DNA from 2 places in the Micromonospora sp. NPDC047812 genome. Region 1 is predicted to be linked to the other one. Evidence: riboswitches for the same ligand, from Rfam matches in the RefSeq annotation. Region 1 holds a riboswitch; the other holds the start of a gene.

Region 1 (3,400 bases):
GTTCCAGGGTGTGGCGGCGGTCTGGGTGGGTGACCGGTGCGGCGGTCCGGTCCGGGCTGGTCACTTGCGCTCCAGGGTGACGCGGCGATCTGCCAGGGCGGCGACGAACTCCGCATCGTGGGTGACGGCGACCAGGCCGTGACCGGCGTCGCGCAGCTCGGCGAAGAGGTCCACCAGCTCCAGCCAGGTGCGCCGGTCCTGGCCGAAGGTCGGTTCGTCGCAGACGAGCAGGCGGGGCGCGGTGGCCAGGGCGGTCGCCACGCTCAGCCGCCGCGCCTCCCCGCCGGAGAGGGTGTACGGGTTGGCCGCCGCGAGCTTCGTCAACCGCAGCCGGGACAGCAGCGCGTCCACCGTGGCCCGGACCGCCGCCTCGGGCTGGCCGGTGCGACGCGGGCCGAGCGCCAGCTCGTCGAACACGGTGTTGGTGACGAACTGGTGCTCCGGGTCCTGGAAGACCGAGCCGATCCGGCGGGCCAGTGCCGGGGCGCGCCAGCGGTGCGGGGGCGTGCGGGCGTCGCCACCGGCCAGTGCCGTGGTCGCCGTGACCCGGCCGGCCCCGGGCCTGAGCAGGCCCCCGAGCAGTAGGGCGAGGGTCGACTTGCCGGCCCCGTTGGGCCCGAGGACGGCGAGCGCCTCGCCGGCGCGTACCGCCAGGTCGACGGGGGCCAGCCGGGGCGCGAGGCCGAGCCGGTCGGCGGCGAGCAGCACGTCGCCGGCCGGCGTGGTCGCGTGGCGTGGCGGTACCGGGCGGCCGGGCACCCAGACGCCCTCGTCGGCGAGCGCGTCGCCGTGCGTGCCGAAGACAGCCTCGGGCGTGCCGTCGGCGCGGACGCCGCCGCCGGGTTCGAGCACGACCACCCGGTCGACCAGGGGCAGCGCCTCGGCGACCCGATGCTCGACCAGGATCAGTGTGGTGTCGGCGTCCAGCGCGCCGGCCACCGCCGCCCGGATCAGCGTCGCGCCGGTCGGATCGAGATTGGCGGTCGGCTCGTCGAGCAGCAGCAACCCGGGACGCAGGGCCAGCACCCCGGCCAGGGCGAGCCGCTGCTGCTCGCCGCCGGAGAGCGCGGCGGTGGGGCGGTCCCGGGGGTACGGGAAGCCGACCCGGGTCAGCGCCTCGTCGACGCGGGGCCAGATCTCCCCGGCGGGGGTGCCGCGGTTCTCCAGCCCGAACGCCACGTCGTCGCCGCTGCGGGCCATCACGAGCTGGGTCTGCGGGTCCTGGAAGACGATGCCCACCCGCTCCCGGCCCTTGCGGGGGTCGAGCCCGTCGATCTCGACGGTGCCCTCCTGCTCACCCGAGTCCTCGGGCAACAGCCCGGCCAGCGCGGCGAGCAGCGTGCTCTTGCCGGCCCCGGAGGGGCCCAGCAGCAGCACCCGCTCGCCGACCTCGACGCGCAGGTCGATCCCCCGCACGGCCCATGCCCGCCGCCCGGCGTGCCGCCACCCGAACCCCCGCAACGTCACCGCCCCCACCGCAACCCCTCCCTCCCGGCCCGCCCGCGAGCGTCGATCATGAGGTTGGCGGCAGTCACGGAGATCCACATCACCGTCAACCTCATGATCAACCTCGATCTCGGTGGGGGAGGGGCCGGGGGTCAGACGGGGGTGCGGTCGCGGGCGGCGGGGAAGCGGTCCAGGGCCCCCGTGGTGGCCAGGGCCCGGGTCAGGGCCCAGCCGCCGGCACCGGCGACGACCGTGGCGCTGACGATGGTGAGCAGGGCGTACGGGATCCGGTAGCTGCCCAGGGCGTACTCGCTGTTCCAGACGAAGAAGTCGAACAGGGCCGCGCCGAGGCCGGTCAGCGCGCCGGCGATCAGCGCGGTGGGCAGCCGGAACGAGCGGTACCGGAACGCGGCGAAGGCCAGCTCGGCGCCGAGCCCCTGGATCAGGCCCTGCACGATGGTGACGCCGCCCCACTCCGAGCCGAGCAGCGCGGAGACCGTCGCCGCCACCGCCTCGCAGAAGAGCGCCGCGCCGGGCTTGCGGATCACCAGGCCGCCGAGGACGGCCGGGACCAGCCACACGCCGTACATGATCGCCTGGCCGGCGGGGAAGAACGCGAACGCCGGGTCGACGGCCCGCCACAGCAGGCCCCAGGCCCAGAAGATGACGCCGAAGGCCACCGCGATCACGGCGGCGACGACGACGTCGACGGTACGCCACCGGGTGGCGGTGTTGTTGTCTCTCATGATTGCTCCCAGTCCCGAACGAGAACCAGGAGAAGACGCACGCCGCGCCCGGAACGTGCCGGACGTCGACGCGGCTGGAGGTCGACCGAACTCCCTGCGCTGGCATTACCCAGATCAGGTTCGAGGGTCTGCGGGCGGTGCCCGCACTCTCAGCGCTGTGCGCTCCCCTGTCGGATGTGAAGTTGTGGCCCGACGCTAACACCTTTGAAGATCATCGGGCAAAGTGATCTTTCCGCAGCTCACCAGCGCGTTCGATCGACGCCCCGATTCCGGCCCGGTACTCTCGGGCGGCCACTGGGAATCCGGCAGAGGGACACGTACGTGACATCCGAGGCTGACCGCCGCGCGCCGGACGGGCCGCACCCCGGCGCGGTGGACGTGGCCGCCCCGGGCGTACGCGAGGAGACGCCGGCGGCGCCCCGCGGCCCGGAGCGGCGGATCGGGTCGGTGGAGGTCCTCGCCGGCCTGCTCATCCTGCTGGTCGTCTTCCGCGAGCCGCTCGCCCGCGCCCTCTCCGCGCCCCGGTTGCAGACCTGGACCACCGTCTTCGTCTCGGTCATGGTGCAGGCGGTGCCGTTCCTGGTCTTCGGGGTGCTGCTCTCGGCGGTGATCGCCGTCTTCGTGCCCCGGTCGTTCTGGGCCCGGGCGCTGCCGCGTCATCCCGCGCTGGCGGTGCCGGTGGCCAGCGCGGCCGGCGTGGTGCTGCCCGGCTGCGAGTGCGGGGCGGTGCCGATCGCCGGGTCGCTGATCCGGCGCGGGGTCACCCCGGCCGCCGCCCTGGCGTTCCTGCTCGCCGCCCCGGCGATCAACCCGATCGTGCTCACCGCCACCGCGGTGGCCTTCCCCGACGACCCGGCGATGGTCCTCGGCCGGGCCGTCGCGAGCCTGGTCGTCGCGACGGTCATGGGCTGGCTGTGGCTGCGCCTCGGCCGGGCCGACTGGATCCGGCTGCCGCGTCGGCCGGAGCTGGACGACGGCTCGCGCGGGCGGGCGTTCTGGGGGGCGGTCCGGCACGACGTCACGCACGCCGGCGGGTTCCTGGTGATCGGCGCGGCGGCCGCGGCCACGATCAACGTCGTGGTGCCGGAGCGCTGGTTGCAGACGCTCGCCGACGACCCCGTGCTCTCGGTGCTCGCGCTGGCCGCGCTCGCGGTGCTGCTCTCCCTCTGCTCCGAGGCGGACGCCTTCGTCGCCGCCTCGCTGTCGCA
Region 2 (3,400 bases), on a different contig from region 1:
CGGTCCGCGACGTACGCCGGACGGCTCCGCCGTCGGTGCGCGTGGTTCCTGCGTGGGTCTCGCGGTCCGCGGGGCCTGGTTCGGCTTCGCGGTCCGTGCGTGTGGTGCCTTCGTGGTCGGCGGCGTGCGCCCGACGCCCGGCATAGGGTGGATCTCGTGACTGAGATGACCTACCGCCGGTTGGGCGACTCCGGGCTCGTGGTGTCCGTGGTCGGCATCGGCTGCAACAACTTCGGCCGCAAGCTCGACCTCGACGGCACCCGGGCGGTGGTCGACGCCGCGCTCGACGCCGGAATCAACTTCTTCGACACCGCCGACATCTACGGGGAGCCGCAGGGCGGCTCCGAGGAACTGCTGGGCCAGGCGCTCAAGGGCCGGCGCGACGACGTCGTGGTGGCCACCAAGTTCGGCATGGACATGAACGGCATGAACGGCCCCGACTTCGGCGCCCGGGGCGCCCGTCGCTACATCGCCCGGGCGGTGGAGGCGTCGCTGCGCCGGCTCGGCACCGACCACATCGACCTGTACCAGATGCACGAGCCCGACCCGGGCACCCCGATCGACGAGACGCTCGCCGCGCTCGACGACCTCGTCCGGGCCGGCAAGGTCCGCTACCTGGGCAACTCCAACTTCGCCGGCTGGCAGATCGCCGACGCGGACTGGGTGGCCTCGTCGAACGGCCGGTCCCGGTTCATCAGCGCACAGAACCACTACAGCCTGCTGGAGCGCGGCGTCGAGGCCGAGGTGGTGCCGGCGTGCGAGCGCTTCGGCCTCGGGCTGCTGCCGTTCTTCCCGCTGGCCAACGGGCTGCTCACCGGCAAGTACAAGCGCAACGAGGCCCCGCCGGCCGGCAGCCGCCTCGCCGGTGGCGGCCGGTACGCCCAGCGACTCGCCGCCGCCGACTGGGACACCATCGAGGCGATCGAGGCGTACGCCGCCGAGCGGGGGCTGTCGATGCTCCAGGTGGCGATCGGCGGGCTGGCCGCCCAGCCCGCGGTGACCTCGGTGATCGCCGGCGCCACCACGCCCGAGCAGGTACGCGCCAACGCGGAGGCGGGCACCTGGCAACCCACCGACGAGGACCTCGAAGCCCTGCGCGCCGCCCTCTGAGCCACGTCGGCACCACCCCCTGGCCCCGTCCCGCCCCCGGCACCGCAGCATCGCGGCACCGGGGGCGGTGCGCTGTGCGCGGCACCCCAACCCGCGCCGGCGCGAGGCTCGGTGGAACGCCATGGGTGTCACCCGGCACCGGAAACACCCACCACGTTCCACCGACCGCCGGGTCGCCTCGTGCACGGCATGTGGCAGCTGCCCTTCCGCGATGGCGGTGCTGGCCCGGAACGGCAGGAAGGCGAGGCGGGGCGGTACCCGGCGGCAGAGGGCATCCGGACAGCATCGCGTGACGGGACGGTCACGCGCCGCCCCGTCCGCGGGGTTCGGGCGGTCGGTGTGAAATCCGCAGCTCGACCTTGGCGGATCCGGCGATCCGTCGTACGGTGACACCCGCAAGTGACCCACGGGAGCCCGGTACACCGGGCTGAGAGGGGGGCTGTGAGCCCCCGACCGTCGAACCTGATCCGGGTAATGCCGGCGCAGGGAGGAGTGTTGCCGTGCCGTCCCTCGGGCGACTGCATCTCATCACCGACACCCGACCCGGGCGGGATCCGCTCGCCGTGCTGCGGGCCGCCCTCCCGGTGGCCCGCGCGGAACTGGTCGTGCAGGTCCGCGTGGAGGACGACGCCACGGACCGGGAGGCGTACGACCTGGCCCGCCGGGTGGTCGCGCTCTGCGACCGGTACGACGCCACCTGCCTGGTGAACGACCGGCTGCACGTGGCGCTGGCCGTGGGCGCCGCCGGTGGGCACGTCGGCGCGGACGACCTGCCGGTCGGGGCGGCCCGCCGGGTGCTCGGCGCGACCGCCGTGCTCGGCGCGACCGCCCGGGAGCCGGGGACGGCCGCCGAGGCGGTCGCCGCCGGGGCCAGCTACCTGGGCGTGGGCCCCTGCCACGCCACCAGTACGAAGACGGGGCTGCCGGCGCCGATCGGCCCGGCCGGGGTACGCGCCGTCGCCGACGCCGTGGACGTGCCGGTCGTCGCGATCGGCGGCGTGACCGCCGCGAGGGTGCCCGCGCTGCTGGCCGCCGGGGCGTACGGGGTGGCGGTGGTGGGGGCCCTCTCCGGGGCGGCGGATCCGGCCCGGGCGACGGCGGAGCTGCTGGGAGCACTGGGGTGCTGAACCGACCGGACGTCGCCGTGGTGGGGGCGGGACCGGTCGGGCTGGCGATCGCCTGGCGCTGCGCGCAGCGCGGACTGCGCGTCGTCGTGCACGACGCCGCCCCGGGATCCGGCGCGTCCCACGTCGCCGCCGGGATGCTCGCCCCGGTCGCCGAGGCGTACTTCGGCGAGCACGAGCTGACCGGGCTGCTGACCGCCTCCGCCGCCCGCTGGCCGGCGTTCGCCGCCGAGCTGACCGCCGCCACCGGTCTGGACGTCGGCTACCGGACCGAGGGCACGCTGATGGTCGGGCTCACCGCCGACGACCTGGCCGAGGCGCGCCGGCTGTGGGCGTACCAGCAGGGGATCGGGCTGCCGGTGACGCCGCTGCGCCCGTCGGCGCTGCGGGACCGCGAGCCGGCGCTGGCGCCCCGGGTGCGTGGCGGCGCGCTCGCCGCCACGGACCACCAGGTCGACCCGCGCCGGTTGGTGCCCGCGCTGCGCACGGCCGCCGAGCGGGCCGGCGCCACGCTGGTCCCCGCCGCCGTGCGCTCCCTGTCCGACCTGGACACCGACGTCACGGTGGTCGCGGCCGGCTGCGGCGCGGCGGCCCTGACGGGGCTGCCGGTGCGGCCGGTGAAGGGGCAGGTGGTCCGGCTCCGCGCGCCGGGCGGCGGCGCGCCGGGCTTCCGGCACGTCATCCGGGGGTACGCCGACGGCGAGCACGTCTACCTCGTGCCCCGCGACGACGGGGAGGTGGTGGTGGGCGCGACCGTCGAGGAGCGCTCCGACACCGACGTGTCCGCCGGGGCGGTGCTGCGCCTGCTGCGCGCCGCCGTCGACCTGCTGCCCGAGCTGGCCGAGTACGACCTGGTCGAGACCCTCGCCGGCCTGCGTCCCGGCACCCCCGACAACGCCCCGATCCTCGGCCTGCTGCCCGGCCGGCCCGGCGTGCTCGCCGCCACCGGGCACCACCGGCACGGCATCGTGCTCACCCCGGTCACCGCCGACCTGATCGCCGAGCTGGTCGTCACGGGTGCCACGGACCCGCTGCTCGCCCCCTTCGCCCCGGCCCGGTTCGCGCCGCCCCCGACCGTCGACGCCCGGTCCGGTCACGACCCGTCCGGTCACGACCCGTCCGGTCACGACCCGTTCGCACCCGAGAAGGAGCACACGTGGAACTGA

The links. A riboswitch is a leader RNA that binds a small molecule or an ion and turns the genes downstream of it on or off. The one in region 1 is predicted to bind thiamine pyrophosphate.
Region 2: linked by a shared signal. The riboswitch ahead of thiE (thiamine phosphate synthase) and the one ahead of AB0883_RS29405 (ECF transporter S component) in region 1 are both predicted to bind thiamine pyrophosphate.

What each region holds. Positions count from the first base shown of each region.
Region 1 covers NZ_JBEYRY010000015.1:80,989-84,388, forward strand. The annotation lists gene AB0883_RS29400 (ATP-binding cassette domain-containing protein) at 61-1,476, opposite strand; gene AB0883_RS29405 (ECF transporter S component) at 1,599-2,192, opposite strand; TPP riboswitch at 2,266-2,371, opposite strand; gene AB0883_RS29410 (permease) at 2,571-3,400, shown strand, end outside.
Region 2 covers NZ_JBEYRY010000001.1:1,275,107-1,278,506, reverse strand. The annotation lists gene AB0883_RS05805 (aldo/keto reductase) at 148-1,110, shown strand; TPP riboswitch at 1,508-1,616, shown strand; gene thiE (thiamine phosphate synthase) at 1,611-2,237, shown strand; gene thiO (glycine oxidase ThiO) at 2,231-3,400, shown strand; gene thiS (sulfur carrier protein ThiS) at 3,391-3,400, shown strand, end outside.